DNA from 3 places in the Brevundimonas sp. NPDC090276 genome. Region 3 is predicted to be linked to each of the others. Evidence: predicted binding sites of a transcription regulator. Region 3 holds the regulator's gene; each other region holds the start of a gene.
The links. Region 3 encodes LexA, which represses DNA repair genes until DNA is damaged. Its sites were predicted from a motif close to ATGTTCNCNANNTGTTCT; they were not measured.
Positions count from the first base shown of each region.

Region 1 (5,058 bases), 240 kb from region 3:
CCATAGCCCGCGAACTTGGCCACCAGGTCGAAGATGGAGCCCGACTGGGCCTCTGGCACGGACTTCTCGGATGCGCCCTTGACGAAGCGGAGGCGCTGGAAATCCATCTCCTCCTTCTTCTTCTTGCCCATGGCGCGGCGCAGAAGGTCGGCTTCACCCAGACTGTAGCCCGCCAGGATCTGGGCGATCTTCATCACCTGTTCCTGGTAGATGATGACGCCGTAGGTCTCGGTCAGCACCTCCTTCAGGCTGGGGTGCAGATAGTCCACCTCGGCCCGCCCGAATTTCCGGTCGATATAGGTGTCGATCATCTCCATCGGCCCCGGCCGATAGAGAGAGATCAGAGCGGTGATTTCCTCGATGGACCCGCAGCGCATCTTGCGCAGGGTGTCGCGCATGCCCTGGGATTCCAGCTGGAACACCCCGACCGTCTGGCCCGAGGCCATCAGCTCATAGGTCTTGGGATCGTCCAGCGGCAGCAGGTTCCATTCCGGCGCCGCGCCGCGCCGTTCCAGATACTCGCGCGCCCGGTCCAGCACCGTCAGGGTCTTCAGGCCCAGGAAGTCGAACTTCACCAGACCGGCCGGCTCGACCCACTTCATGTTGAACTGGCTGGCCGGGATGGTCGAACGCGGGTCCTGATACAGCGGCACCAGCTCGGTCAGCGGCCGGTCGCCGATGACGATGCCTGCCGCGTGGGTCGAGGCGTTGCGGTACAGCCCCTCCAGCTCCAGCGCCGTTTCCAGAAGGGTCCGCACCGCCGGCTCGGCGTCGCGCGCCTCCTTCAGGCGCGGCTCCAGGTCGATGGCCTGGGCCAGGGTCACCGGGTTGGCCGGGTTGTTCGGCACCATCTTGCAGAGCCGGTCCACCTGGCCCAGCGGCATCTGCAGCACCCGGCCGACGTCGCGCAGCACGGCCCGCGCCTGCAGCGTGCCGAAGGTGATGATCTGGGCCACCCGGTCCTTGCCGTAGTGATCCTGCACATAGTCGATCACCTCTTCCCGCCGCTCCTGGCAGAAGTCGATGTCGAAGTCGGGCATGGAGACCCGTTCGGGGTTCAAGAAGCGCTCGAACAGCAGGCCGAACCGCAGCGGGTCCAGATCGGTGATGGTCAACGACCAGGCCACCAGCGAACCGGCGCCGGAGCCCCGGCCCGGCCCCACCGGGATGCCGTGCACCTTGGCCCACTTGATGAAGTCCGAAACGATCAGGAAGTAGCCGGGGAACCCCATCTGCTGGATGATCCCCACCTCCCATTCGAGGCGGGCCCAGTAGTCTTCCTCAGGCGCATAAGCCTTGTTCTTCTCCAGCCGGAGCTTCAGCCCCTCGCGCGCCTGGTGCGCCAGTTCGTCAGCCTCAGAGCGTCCGGCCCCGGTGTCGAAGCGCGGCAGAATCGGCGCGCGGGTCTGAACCAGGAAGGCGCAGCGGCGGGCGATGTCGATGGTGTTGTCGCAGGCTTCGGGCAGGTCCGCGAACAGGGTCCGCATGGCCTCGGCGGTCTTGAACCAGTGCTCCCCGGTGATGCGGCGCCGATCCTCCTGACCGGTGAAGGCGCCGTCGGAGATGCACAGCAGCGCGTCGTGCGACTTCGCCTGAGCCGCCTTGGCGTAATAGACGTCATTGGTGGCGACCAGAGGCACGTCGTTAGCGTAGGCCCATTCGACCAGGCCCTTCTCCGCCGCAGGCTCCTGCGGCAGACCGTGGCGTTGCAATTCGACATAGAAACGGTCACCGAAAACGCGTTTCATCTCTGCAAGAGAAGATAGCGCATCTTCGCGCTTGTTCTGGACGAACAGGGGGTCGATCGGGCCGTCGGGACCGCCCGACAGCAGAATCAGCCCCTCGGACTTATCCACAACCTGCGCCCAGGGGACGCCGGGCTCCGACATCTCGCCCGCGTCGAGGTAAGCGGCGGACGACAGGGCGCACAGGTTGAGCCAGCCCTGCTCGTTCTGGACCAGCAGCACCACGGTCGGGGTCTTGGCCCAGCGTTCGGCGACCTGGCCGCCGATGCCGAGCACCGGCAGGGCGCAGGCGACGATGGGCTGAACGCCCGCGTCCTTGGTGTTCTGACTGAACTCCAGCGCGCCGAACAGGTTGGCGCGGTCAGCGACGGCGACGGCGGGCATTCCCGCGTCCGCAGCCATCTTGCCGATCTTGCCGGCCTTGATCGCCCCTTCCAGCAAGGAATAGGCGCTGCGGACCCGCAGATGGACAAAGCCCTGACTGTTCGTCGTTTCCGCCAACACAAACTCCGCTGATCCCGCCCGTCGGGACCTCTCATATCCGACCGCCGCGCGGCCGGATTGTGATCATGCAGGGAGTCGATGCGGCGATCACGCCACCAGGAAAGACGCCTGCCAGATCATCCAGACGAAGCCGCCGCACGACGCAAGCGACAGCATATCCCTCACCCAACGCGACATCGGTTTATCCCCAGCTCCGTTGTTCCTGAAATGTTCTATATTCCTGCTTTGTTCTCATTGCAAGCGCGGAACACAACTGCCGCGCTCGCGCGTCGTCCTCGCCTTCCCCACCTTGGTGAAGCATTGAACGGGAGAGCCTCCCATGTCGTCGCGTGTCGTCCTGCTGATCGCCATAGCCCTGACGGCGGCCTGCTCGCCCGCGGAAACGCCGGTTGAGGCCGCGTCGCCGGAGCGGCCGCCGCCCGGCTTTCAGACAGCGATCTTCGCGGGCGGCTGCTTCTGGACCGAGGAAAAGGCCTTCGACGGCCTGCCCGGCGTACGCTCCGCAGTGTCGGGCTTCGTCGGCGGCACGGCGCCCAATCCGACCTATGAACAGGTCGTGCGCGGCGGCACCGGCTATCGCGAGGCTGTGCTGGTGACATTTGACCCGGCCGTGGTCAGCTACCGCACTCTGGTCGACCGCTTCTGGCGCACCATCGACCCGACTGATCAGACTGGACAGGTCTGTGATCAGGGTCCGTCCTACGTCACGGCGGTCTATGCGACCGACGCCCAGACGGCCACGGCTCAGGCCTCCCGCACGGCCGCGCGGACCGCGCTAGGCGCCAAGGGGGCCGGTTTCCTTACTCCCGTCTATCCCGCCATGCGGTTCTGGCCCGCCGCCCCCGAGCATCAGGACTTCGCCCGTCGGCACCCGGCACAATACGAAGCCTACCGCATCGGCTGCGGCCGCAGCGCGAGGCTGCGCACCCTGTGGGGCGCCGCCGCCGCTGGCTGAACTGCCCCGCCGGCCCAGAGCCCGCTCGCCACAGCCTGTGTCTGGCGGCGAAAGGCAAAGCTCGTCATGGTTGGGCCATGACTGCTGATCGCCCCGGCCTGAGTCCCCTGCCCGTTCCGCCGAAAGAACCGCCGGCCTATCGTGTCTTCGCGACGGCGGTTGCCTGCGGCTTGGTCTATGCCTTGGGCATCTATGGATGGACCCGGCTGAATGCGCCCGATTCAGGAATGTTGCTGATCGGCTTCTTGCTGGGCGCGCCAATCGCGGCCTGCATCCTCGCCGTCGCGGTGTCGGACCCCAACGGGATCAAGGGTAGCGGCTCTCACGCCAGCATTTCAGCCCTGACCGTCACGGTCATGCTGGTCTGCGCCGGCGTAGTTCTTCGCGAGGGCTCGGTCTGTCTGGTGATGGCGGCGCCCATCTTTTACGGTTCGGGCATTCTGGGCGGGGTGATTGCCGGAGGCGTCATGAAGAGCCGTCCGGGTCGCGTGGCCTGCCTCGCTCTGCTGGCCGTGCCGCTGATCGGCGTCCCGGTCGAAGCTGATCGCCCGCCACAAGCCCAGACTCGTGAGGTCGTCAGTCGCATCCATATCGACGCCGCGCCTCAGGTCGTCTGGAACAACCTGACCGACATCCGCGCCATCAAGGACCGCGAGCACCGCTGGAACTTCAGCCACGACCTGGTCGGCATTCCTAGACCGCAGGACGCGCGGATGGCCGGCGTCGGCGTCGGCGCGGTGCGGCATCTGCAATGGGCGCGGGGCGTTCGCTTCGAGGAACACATCACCGAATGGACGCCTGAGCGCGCCCTGGCCTGGACCTTCCACGTCGGCCCTGACGCCTCGCGCCTCATCCTCGATGAACACCTGACCGTCGACAGCGACTATCTGCGACTGGAGGAAGGCCGCTATCGCATCGAGGCCACGGCGGGCGGCGGTTCAGACCTGATCCTGACCACCCGTTACTGGATCCGCACGCCGATGAACGACTATGCGGCATGGTGGGGCGGCGTCTTCCTCGGCGACTTCCATCGCAACGTCCTCGGCGTGATCAAGAACCGCGCCGAGGCTGTCGCCTGACCTCAGTAGGTCTGGGCCTCGGCCGCACGCTCTTCCAGATGACCGTCTTTCAGGGCGAAGACGCGGTCCATGTGACCGGCCAGCTCCATGTTGTGGGTGGCGATCAGGGCGGCGACGCCCGTGGTCTTGGCCAGTTCGCGCAGGGCCTCGAACACGGCATGGCTGTTTGCGGGGTCGAGGTTGCCGGTCGGTTCGTCGGCCAGCAGCAGGCGCGGGTTGTTGGCCAGAGAACGGGCGATGGCGACGCGCTGCTGCTCGCCGCCCGACAACTGGGCCGGCTGATGGGTGAAACGCTCGCCCAGACCCAGGCTGGTCAACAGGGCCTCGGCCCGGCGGCGCGCCTCGGCCTCGGAATGGCCGGCGATGCGCATTGGCAGGGCGACATTATCCCGCGCATCAAATTCCGGCAGCAGATGGTGGAATTGATAGACGAATCCAATCCGCGACAGGCGCAGACGCGTGCGCGCCCGCTCGTCCAGACCGCCGACGTCCTCGCCGTCGATCATGACCTGACCGCTGGTCGGCCGCTCCAGCAGACCGGCGGCATGAAGCAGCGACGACTTGCCCGAGCCGGACGGCCCGATCAGGCCGACGACCTCGCCCGGCATGATGTCCAGATCAACGCCCTTCAGCACCGTCAGCCCGCCGGAAGCGGTCGGATAGGTGCGGATGATGCCGCGCAGGCTGAGCGTCGGCGTCTTGTTCAGCGGACTATTCAAAGCGCAGTGCCTCCACCGGGTCGATCCGCGACGCGTTCCACGACGGCGGCAGGCTG
Region 1 covers NZ_JBIVYK010000002.1:357,287-362,344, reverse strand. Annotated here, with positions in the region: gene dnaE (DNA polymerase III subunit alpha) at 1-2,246, opposite strand, end outside; gene msrA (peptide-methionine (S)-S-oxide reductase MsrA) at 2,569-3,204, shown strand; gene ACIQTU_RS07515 (hypothetical protein) at 3,282-4,283, shown strand; gene ACIQTU_RS07510 (ABC transporter ATP-binding protein) at 4,286-5,002, opposite strand; gene ACIQTU_RS07505 (lipoprotein-releasing ABC transporter permease subunit) at 4,995-5,058, opposite strand, start outside.
Region 1: dnaE (DNA polymerase III subunit alpha) is a predicted target of LexA. The motif match lies at 2,446-2,463, and genes of this name have one in related genera.

Region 2 (5,058 bases), on a different contig from region 3:
GACGTGCGGGCCGAGCACGTTCTTCAGCGCGGCGTGCAGCAGGTGGGCGGCCGAGTGGTTGGCGCGGGTCGTCGGACGCGAGCCCGGCTCGACCGTGGCCGTCACCGTCGCGCCGACCGTCAGGGCCGCGCCCTGGGCCACCTGGACCGTGTGAACGAAGAGGTCGGCGTGCTTCTTGGTGTCCAGAACGCGGCCTTCGCCATTGGCCCAGACGAAGGCGCCCTTGTCGCCGGCCTGACCGCCGCCTTCGCCGTAGAAGGGGGTCTGGTTCAGCACCACCTCGACCACGTCGCCGGCCTCGGCGGCGTCGACAGCCGCGCCGTCCTTGAGGATGGCGACGACCTGGCCTTCGCCGGTCTCGCTGTCATAGCCGGTGAATTCGGTCACGCCGTGCTGGTCGCGAAGGGCCAGCCAGGCGCCGGCCGAGGCCGTCTGGCCCGAGCCGGTCCAGTGCTCGCGCGAGCGGGCGCGTTGCTCTTCCATGGCGCTTTCGAAGCCGTCGACGTTGACCGAAAAGCCGCGACGGCGAGCCTCGTCCTGCGTCAGGTCCAACGGGAAGCCGTAGGTGTCATAGAGGGTGAAGGCCGTCTGGCCGTCCAGCATGTCGCCGGCCTTGAAGCCGGTCGTGGCCTGATCGAACAGGTTCATGCCGCGGCCGAGCGTGGTGCGGAAGCGGATCTCTTCCTGCTTCAGCGTGTCCTCGATAAAGGCCTGGGCGCGGCCCAGCTCGGGATAGGCCTCGCCCATCTCCTGGACCAGGGTCGGCACCAGGCGGTGCATCAGCGGGTCGGCGGCGCCCAGCAGGTGGGCGTGACGCATGGCGCGGCGCATGATGCGGCGCAGGACATAGCCGCGGCCTTCGTTCGAGGGGGTCACGCCGTCGGCGATCAGGAAGGCGGTCGAGCGGAGGTGGTCGGCGATGACGCGGTGCGACGGGGCGCGTTCGCCCTCCGCCTTGGTCGAGGTCAGTTCTTCGGAGGCGTTGATCAGGCTCTTGAACAGGTCGACTTCGTAGTTGGAATGGACGCCCTGCAGGACGGCGGCGATGCGCTCCAGACCCATGCCGGTGTCGACGCTGGGCTTGGGAAGGTCGCGAACGATCTGATCGTTCTCCTTCTCGTACTGCATGAAGACGTTGTTCCAGATCTCCACGAAGCGGTCGCCGTCCTCGTCCGGCGAGCCGGGAGGGCCGCCGAAGATGTGGTCGCCGTGGTCGTAGAAGATCTCGGTGCAGGGGCCGCACGGACCGCTGTCGCCCATGGCCCAGAAGTTGTCGGCGGTGGGGATGCGGATGATCTTCTCGTCGGCGAAGCCGGTGACCTTCTTCCAGATGTCGAAGGCTTCGTCGTCGGTGTGATAGACGGTGACCAGCAGGCGGGCGGGATCAAGGCCGAACTCCTTGGTCAGCAGCCCCCAGGCGCTCTCGATGGCGTGATCCTTGAAGTAGTCGCCGAACGAGAAGTTGCCCAGCATTTCAAAGAAGGTGTGGTGACGCGCGGTGTAGCCGACGTTGTCCAGGTCGTTGTGCTTGCCGCCGGCGCGGACGCACTTCTGCGAGCTGGTGGCGCGCTTGTAGGGCGGGGTCGCGGCGCCCGTGAAATAGTCCTTGAACGGCACCATGCCCGCGTTGACGAACAGCAGGGTCGGGTCGTTCTGCGGCACCAGCGGAGCCGACTGCACCTTCTCGTGGCCGTCGGCCGCGAAGTAGTCGAGGAAGGTGGAGCGGATCTGTTTCAGGCTGGTCATGGCGTATCGCTCTAAGGAATTCGGGCGCGCGGGGAGAATATCGGAACGGGCGTCATATAGGGATTTTGCGCCGAACGCATCACTCGCGCGTGATCGTGCGCGCCGGGGCGTGCTTTTCCGGCCGGGCGGGCTCTAATCGTGCAGGCGGTGCGGCGCGACGATGACGCCGTCCTCGTCGGCGTAGAGCCAGTCGCCGGGGGTGAAGATGACGCCGCCGAAGGCGGTGGGGATGTCGATCTCGCCGACGGCGTCGCGGTCGGCGCGCAGGGGGATGGTCCCGACGGCCTTTATGCCCACCGGCATGGCGTTGATGACTCCGCTGTCGCGGATCGCGCCGTGGACCACGATCCCGGCCCAGCCGTTGTCGATCGCCAGCGTCGCCAGATTGTCGCCGACCAGGGCGCGCTTGAGCGAGCCCCCGCCATTGACCACCAGCACCGCGCCGTGACCCGGCCGCTCCAGCGCCTGACGGACCAGGGCGTTGTCGTCCAGCACGCTGAGGGTGCGGATGGGGCCGTGGAAGGCTGCGACCCGACCGAAGCTGCGGAATGGGATCTGGCAGACCTTCACCTTTTCGGGATGGGCGTCGCAGAGATCGGCGGTGGCGGTGGTCATGGGGGTGGGTCCGTTTGACGCAACTCAGGGGTGTAAAAGAGCGGGTGGAGACTCAAGAATCGTCGTTATGTAAGTGGGCCTGGGGGGCCCTTCAGGCGTGATATCTCGAGGAGATCTGGCATGCGTAAAATAGTCAAACTTGCGGCTGCGAGCCTTCTGGTCACCCTGGCGGCGTCGCCGGCGATGGCGCTCAAGGCGCCGCTCTATGTCTATGCCTATACCTACTATACCGACGCGTCGAAAACGACGGTTGCAGGCTATTCCAGTGATATTTGCTGGGAGTTTGAAGGCCGCGTGTGGGTGCAGACCTTCCAGCACCAGACACCCTACTATGATGCCCAGATAAGCCATGAGTGCCGGGTCGGCGGACCGCTGTAGGGCTTCTCCGAAGTCCTGGCTTCAGACAAAAAAGAGGCCCGCCCGAGATGCTCGGGCGGGCCGGTCTCCGTCCGACCGACCCGCGGGGTCGGTAGGCGGGTCGCGGGTCGACGGACGGAAGCTCTAGAAGAGGGGGATCAGCCCTCCATATCCTGACCTTCGTCGGGCTCGGGCGCGCCCAGCATGTCGTCGGCGATCTTGGACGTGGACTGGCGCACGGCCTTCTCGATGGCGAGGGCCATGTCGGGATTGTTCTTGAGGAACTCCTTGGCGTTCTCGCGGCCCTGACCGATGCGGGTGGAGTCGTAGGAGAACCAGGACCCCGCCTTCTCGATCACATTGGCCTTGACCCCCAGATCGATGATCTCGCCGATCTTGGAGATGCCTTCGCCGTACATGATGTCGAAGATGACCTCGCGGAACGGCGGGGCGACCTTGTTCTTGACCACCTTGACGCGGGTGGTGTTGCCGACGACCTCGTCGCGGTTCTTGATCGCGCCGGTGCGGCGGATGTCGAGGCGGACCGAGGCGTAGAATTTCAGCGCATTGCCGCCCGTCGTCGTTTCCGGCGAGCCGTACATGACGCCGATCTTGTGGCGGATCTGGTTGATGAAGAGGACGATGCACTTCGACTTGGAGATCGAGGCCGTCAGCTTGCGCAGGGCTTGCGACATCAGACGGGCCTGCAGGCCGGGCAGGCTGTCGCCCATCTCGCCTTCGATTTCAGCGCGGGGCGTCAGGGCGGCGACGGAGTCGACCACCACGATGTCCACGGCGCCCGAGCGCACCAGGGTGTCGACGATCTCCAGCGCCTGTTCGCCGGCGTCGGGCTGCGACACCAGCAGGTCGTCGAGGTTGACGCCCAGCTTCTGGGCGTAGACCGGATCGAGCGCGTGCTCGGCGTCGACGAAGGCGGCCACGCCGCCCTTCTTCTGGACCTCGGCCACGGTGTGCAGGGCCAGGGTGGTCTTGCCCGAGGATTCAGGGCCGAACACCTCGATGACCCGCCCGACCGGCAGACCGCCGATGCCGAGCGCCATGTCCAGTCCGAGCGAACCGGTCGAGACGCTCTCGATTTCGTTCACCTGCCCGGCCTTGCCGAGCTTCATCACCGAGCCCTTGCCGAAAGCGCGATCGATTTGCGCGATCGCCGCCTCCAGAGCGCGTTGCTTTTCGCCGTCTTCTTTACCCACGAGCTTCAATGCCGCCTGTGCCATTGGTTTTCTCTCCCTTGCCATGATTCCATTCTGGGCTTTGGGAGAGACCCGCCAGGACCCGCTCCCTCTGTGAAACGGACTATGTGCATGGTTTGTTCTGGTTCACAAGATGTTCTCATTTGGGGCGTGAGAACAAAATGCGATCTACGACCGTTTCTGACGTGACTTACGCCCGGTCCAGAAGGGGCGTGCGTCGTGGAAACGCCCGCAGGCCTTGACTGCGGCGGTCAACAACGCGGCCTCGTCGCGCTCACGTCGGCCGATGACACGCCCGACGGCGAAGGCGATGTCGGCGTCGTCCAGAGCGGCCTCGCCGGGGATCCGGTCGCGCGCCACGGCCAGATCGTTCAGTTCGCCGAGCCTGTCCTGCAGCCGTTCCAGAGATTTCAGATAGCGGGCGCGGCGGCGAGCGGCGGGAAACAGGTCGGCGAAGAACTCGGCGGCGTAGCGCAGACGCTTGGCGCGGATGCGCAGGTGGTGGCGGGCCTCGGCGTCCAGTTCGGCCAGGTCACGAGCGCGATGTTCGACCTGACGGTGCAGCCGGCTCAGGGCCTCGACGGCGAAGGGGGCTAGGGGTCCGTCGGGCAGGGCGGCCGCCTCGATCCAGGCGGTCGTCTCCAGCATCAGCAGGGCGTAGCGCGGCGAGGCGATGGCCGCCAACACACGGTCATAGGCCTGTCCCCGCGCGGTCAGCAGATGACGCCCCAGCGGCGCAAGGCCCGGCGACGGGGCCGCCAGCGCCGTCGGATGAAAGACGTCGCGGATGAAGACGTCCAGATCACGGGCGGCGTCGGCCTCGCGCGCCAGCCATTTCAGTTCGGTCTCGACGCGTTCACGCTCAGGCTCGGCCAGCAGGGGCTTGAAGGCGCCGACGGCGGCGCGCAGGCGGCGCAGGCCCACCCGCATCTGATGCACGGCCTCGGGGCGGCGCACGACCCGCAACAGTTCGGCGTTGGCCGAAACCTGGGACAGACAGGCCATGGCGATGCGCCGAAAGGCCGTCGCCGTCGTCGCGTCGGGCGACAGGGGCGTGGCGACGGCGCGGCGGGGAGCGCGGCTCTCGCCGTCGGCCAGCCGCCAGCCGCGCTCGGCCTTGCTCTCG
Region 2 covers NZ_JBIVYK010000001.1:774,323-779,380, forward strand. Annotated here, with positions in the region: gene alaS (alanine--tRNA ligase) at 1-1,746, opposite strand, end outside; gene rraA (ribonuclease E activity regulator RraA) at 1,879-2,361, opposite strand; gene ACIQTU_RS03710 (hypothetical protein) at 2,482-2,739, shown strand; gene recA (recombinase RecA) at 2,877-3,956, opposite strand; gene ACIQTU_RS03720 (CHAD domain-containing protein) at 4,101-5,058, opposite strand, start outside.
Region 2: recA (recombinase RecA) is a predicted target of LexA. The motif match lies at 4,055-4,072, and genes of this name have one in related genera.

Region 3 (5,058 bases):
GGCGACGCTGGACGACCTGCGCGGCGGCGACGCCGAGTATAATGCGGCGGCCCTGAAGGCCCTGCTGGCGGGTGAACCCGGCCCCTATCGCGACATCGTCGTGCTGAACGCCGCCGCCGCCCTGGTCGTGGCCGACCGCGCCGCCGACCTGCGCGAAGGCGCCAAACTGGCCGCCGCCGTCATCGACGACGGTCGCGCCGCCCGCGCGCTGGAAACCCTGGTGCGCGTCACCAACACCCCCATCGACCCTGAGGCCGCATGACCGACGTTCTGGCGAAGATCGCCGCCTACAAGCGCGACGACGTAGCCGCCCGCAAGCTTGCGACCTCTCAGGACGCCATCGAGGCACTCGCCGCCCAGGCCTCGGCCCCGCGCGGCTTCCGCGCCGCTCTGGAACGGGTCGCCGAAGAAACCGGCCGCCCCGCCCTGATCGCCGAGATCAAGAAGGCCAGCCCGTCCAAGGGCCTGATCCGCGCCGACTTCGACCCGCCCGCGCTGGCCAAGGCCTATGAGCGCGGCGGCGCGACCTGCCTGTCGGTGCTGACCGACGGCCCCAGCTTCCAGGGCGACGACGCCTTCCTGGCCGCCGCCCGCGACGCGGTCGCCCTGCCCTGCCTGCGCAAGGACTTCCTGGTCGATCCCTGGCAGGTGGCCGAAAGCCGCGCCCTGGGCGCCGACTGCATCCTGATCATCCTGGCCATGGTCGATAACGCCCTGGCCGCCGACCTGCTGGCCGAGGCCGAGCGCTTCGGCATGGACGCCCTGATCGAGACCCACGACGAGGCCGAAATGGCCCGCGCCTGCGCGCTCGGCGGCGACCTCGTCGGCGTCAACAACCGCAGCCTTCGCACCTTCGAGGTTGACCTCGACGCCACCGAGCGCCTGTCCATGCTGAGCCCGGTGAAAGCCCTGCTGGTGGCCGAAAGCGGCATCTTCACCCCTGACGACGTCCAGCGCGTCGCCGACGCCCACGCCCAGGCCATCCTCGTCGGTGAAAGCCTGATGCGTCAGGACGATGTGGAAGCGGCTACGCGGGCGCTACTGAGCTGAGCGATCATGCAGAATGCCGTCCACGATCTTCTAGCGCTTACGCCGACGCTACATGACGGGGTGGATTTCTCTGTTATCGAACGGGCGACGCCGATTCTCGATCGTTTAGCCGCCCCTCTGTCGGCGGCAGACATCGAGGCCCTCATGTCCCTACTGCCAGCCAATGGCGACACGGCGTTTGGACTCAACTGGACCATTCTCCACGCGATCGAATCGTCACCTGCCTGGCCCTGCTGGGACTTGCTCGCAGAATCCCTCGACCACGAGTGGCATGAGCTTCTTTTGGCCCGCCTAAAAAACGGCGGCTACGCCCCACCTGCGTAGGTCGACGCTGTTAAGTTGACATTCAGCAAGAACACTTACAGAACATCGACAACGGTTCACGCCTTGTTCTGGAAGCCTTGCGCCCATGCTCACCAAGAAGCAGCACGAACTCCTGATGTTCATCCACGAACGGATTCAGGAAACGGGCGTCTCGCCCTCCTTCGATGAGATGAAGGAGGCGCTGGATCTGGCGTCCAAGTCGGGCATCCACCGGCTGATCACGGCGCTGGAGGAACGCGGCTTCATCCGCCGTCTGGCCCACCGCGCCCGCGCGCTGGAAGTGACCAAGCTGCCGGAACAGGCCACGGCAGGCGCGCCGCGCGGCCATGCCGGCTTCAAGCCCGGCGTGATCGAGGGCGGCGGTCGACCCAAAGCGGCTGAACCGGCTAACGACAGCCGCGAACTGGCCCTGATGGGCAAGATCGCGGCGGGCACCCCCATCGACGCCATCGAGCATGAAACCGCCCGCTATCCGGTGCCGGAAGCCATGCTGGGCGCGGGCGAACACTATCTGCTCGAGATCGAGGGCGACTCGATGATCGAGGCGGGCATCCTCAACGGCGACATGGTCATCATCAAATCGACCGCAGACGCCTCGTCCGGCGAGATCGTCGTGGCCTTGGTCGAAGGCGAGCAGGCGACGCTGAAGCGCCTGCGCAAGAAGGGCGCCTCCATCGCCCTGGAGCCCGCCAACCGCAACTACGAGACCAAGATCTACGGCTCGGATCAGGTTGCGGTTCAGGGCAAGCTGGTCGGCCTTATCCGCCGCTATCACTGAAGTCGGGATCGGCCTGACGCGTCCAGGGCCTCTGTCCCCTCACGTCAGCCGCCCACACCGCCTTCCAGCCCGCGCCGACGCGCCACAGCTCCACCGAGCCCCCGCGCGCATAGTCCACGCCGTCCAGCACCAGCCTTCCGGCGCATGAGGCTGGCAATGACGCCAACTCGGCGCGGCTGCTGACAACCGACGCCGACCGGCACATCAGGTCCAATTGCTCCGCCGACGGCGGCTTCTTGCCCCACCACAGGGCGATCGGTCCCGACCCGGCCGTTTCCGGCGCGCAGAAGGACCGCTTGCAGGTCCAGCCCGCCTCCGGCCTTGGTGTCAGTTTCAGTCCACGCCGCCTTGACCACAGGTCCGCCGCGAACTGTCGCACGCCGGGCCGCACCACGACCGCCGCCTCCGCCTGACGCCAGGCCGCATTGGTCCCCCCGTCGCCGATCCACAGATCGGGCGCCGCCGGGCGCGGCCAGATCAGCACCGCCGCCGCCAGCGGCAGGCCCAGCCAGCGCAGCCGCCCCCGCCAAAGGCAGATGAACAGGATACCCAGAAAGGCGACCGGCAGAGCCGCCGCCGGGGCGATGGCAATGGTCTGAACCGCCCCCGGCAGGCCTGCCGTCCAGTGGCCGATGGCCAACATCAGATCGACGCCCTTGCCCGCCAGCCACAGGAATGGCGCGCCCAGCCCCAACGGCTCCAGCACCGCCCCCAGAGCCAGCGCCGGCATCAGGATGAAGTCCGCGATCGGCGCTGTGCCGAGGTTGGCGATCAGGCCATAGACGGCGGTGCGGTTGAAATGCTGCATGGCGAAGGCCGCGACCGCCAGGGCGTGCATGGTCACAGCCTGCCGATCCAGCAGGATGGCGACAAAGGCGATGGAGGCCGTGATCGCCGCGCGCTCGGCCGGCGGCGGCGCGCCTGACACCATCAGATAGGTCCCGACCGCGATCAGCCCCGCGACCGCCGCCACCTTCTTCCCCGACACCCGCAGCGCCAGCCACGGCCAGGCCGCCATGCCCAGCCGAACCCCGAAGAAGACAAAGCCCCCGACGATGGCCATGTGCAGGCCCGAGATCGACAGGATATGCGCCAGTCCGGAATCGCGCATGGCGTCCAGATCCTCGCGCCCGATCCAGGTCTCGTGCCCCGTGGTCATGGCGGCGGCGATCCCGCCGGTCCGCTCGCCCAGCCGCGCCACGATCCGCTGCGCCAAGGCGTAGCGCGCCGCATTGATCTTCATCGCCAGCCGCACCCGCCACGGCGGCTCGGGCAGAACCGTCGGTCGTGTCTGGCCCAAGGCGAACAGCGTACCGCCCATCCCCTGAAAATAGGCGTTGCGGCCGAAGTCATAGGCCCCCGGGCTGGCTGGCGCGGGCGGCGGATTCAGGATGCCGTAGAGCCGCACGGGCACCCCCGGCGCCGGCGGCTCGCCCGGCACCGTGGCCCGCAGCCGCACCGGCGTCGCCTCGGGCGCCAGCCCTCTGATCCGCACCGGTGCCACGACGATTCGCGCGCCGCGCTCGCCGGGACTGTCGACATCGATGACCCAGGCCTCGAGCACAGTCGGTTCGGCCAAGGCTGGCGCAATCGGCCCGCTGACCGCCTCGGTCCGTAGCTTGGCCACCGCCGCCCCGCCGCACAGGCAGGCCAGCATGAGCAAGGCCAAGGTCCAACGGCGCGCCAACCCGAACCGCCGGCCCGCCAGCCAGGCCCCGCCGGTCAGCACCGCCGCTACCATCAGCGGCCACGCCGCCGGCTCGCTTCTCAGCGCGAAATAGGCCGCGCATCCGCCGCCGAAGAAGATCGGGGCCCACAACCGCCACCGATCCGTCTGGTCCGCGACCTCGGCGCGCATCCCGTCAAGAACCCTTAAGGCAAGGCTTCGCTTTGGCGCGCGCGGGCGTATAAGGGCCTCCGCAACGGACCCCTTGTTTATGACCTCCCCCTCCTCGACTGTCGTCACCCGCTTCGCCCCCTCGCCCACAGGCTACCTGCATATCGGCGGGGCGAGAACCGCGTTATTCAACTGGCTGTACGCCAAGAGCCGCGGCGGGAAGTTCCTGATCCGCGTCGAGGACACGGACCGCGAGCGTTCGACCGACGACGCCGTGAAGGCCATCTTCGACGGCCTGTCCTGGTTGGAGTTGTTCGGCGACGAGGAACCGGTCTTCCAGTTCGCCCGAGCCAACCGCCACCGCGAAGTCGCCGAGCAACTTCTGGCCTCGGGCCACGCCTATCGCGACTTCCTGACCGCCGAAGAAACCAACGCCCTGCGCGATCAGGCCAAGGCCGAGGGGCGCGACTTCGTCTCGCCCTGGCGCGATCGTGAACCCAGCGTCGACGACCTGGCCAAGCCCTCCACCATCCGATTCCGCCGGCCGCTGGATCAGGCCGTCGTGGTCGATGACGCGGTGCAAGGCAGCGTGCGCTGGGAATCCTCGTCGCTGGACGATCTGGTCATCGTCCGCTCGGACGGCGCCCCGACCTATAACCTGGCCGTGGTGGTGGACGACCACGACATGGGCGTGACCCATGTCATTCGCGGCGACGATCACCTGAACAACGCCGCCCGCCAGAGCCTCATCTATGACGCGCTTGGCTGGACCCGGCCGACCTTCGCCCACATCCCGCTGATCCACGGCCCCGACGGCGCCAAGCTGTCCAAGCGCCACGGCGCCCAGGCGGTGCACGAGTACGCCGAGATGGGCTATCTGCCCGAGGCCATGCGCAACTATCTGGCGCGTCTGGGCTGGGCCCACGGCGACCACGAGTTGTTCAGCGACGAACAGGCGATCGAGTGGTTCGACCTGCCGGGTATCGGCAAGGCGCCCGCCCGCCTCGACTTCGACAAGCTGACCCATGTCAACGCCCACTGGATCCGTCTGGCCGAGGATGACCGCTTG
Region 3 covers NZ_JBIVYK010000002.1:601,181-606,238, forward strand. Annotated here, with positions in the region: gene trpD (anthranilate phosphoribosyltransferase) at 1-262, shown strand, start outside; gene trpC (indole-3-glycerol phosphate synthase TrpC) at 259-1,050, shown strand; gene ACIQTU_RS08715 (hypothetical protein) at 1,057-1,374, shown strand; gene lexA (transcriptional repressor LexA) at 1,460-2,152, shown strand; gene ACIQTU_RS08725 (ComEC/Rec2 family competence protein) at 2,133-4,010, opposite strand; gene gltX (glutamate--tRNA ligase) at 4,090-5,058, shown strand, end outside.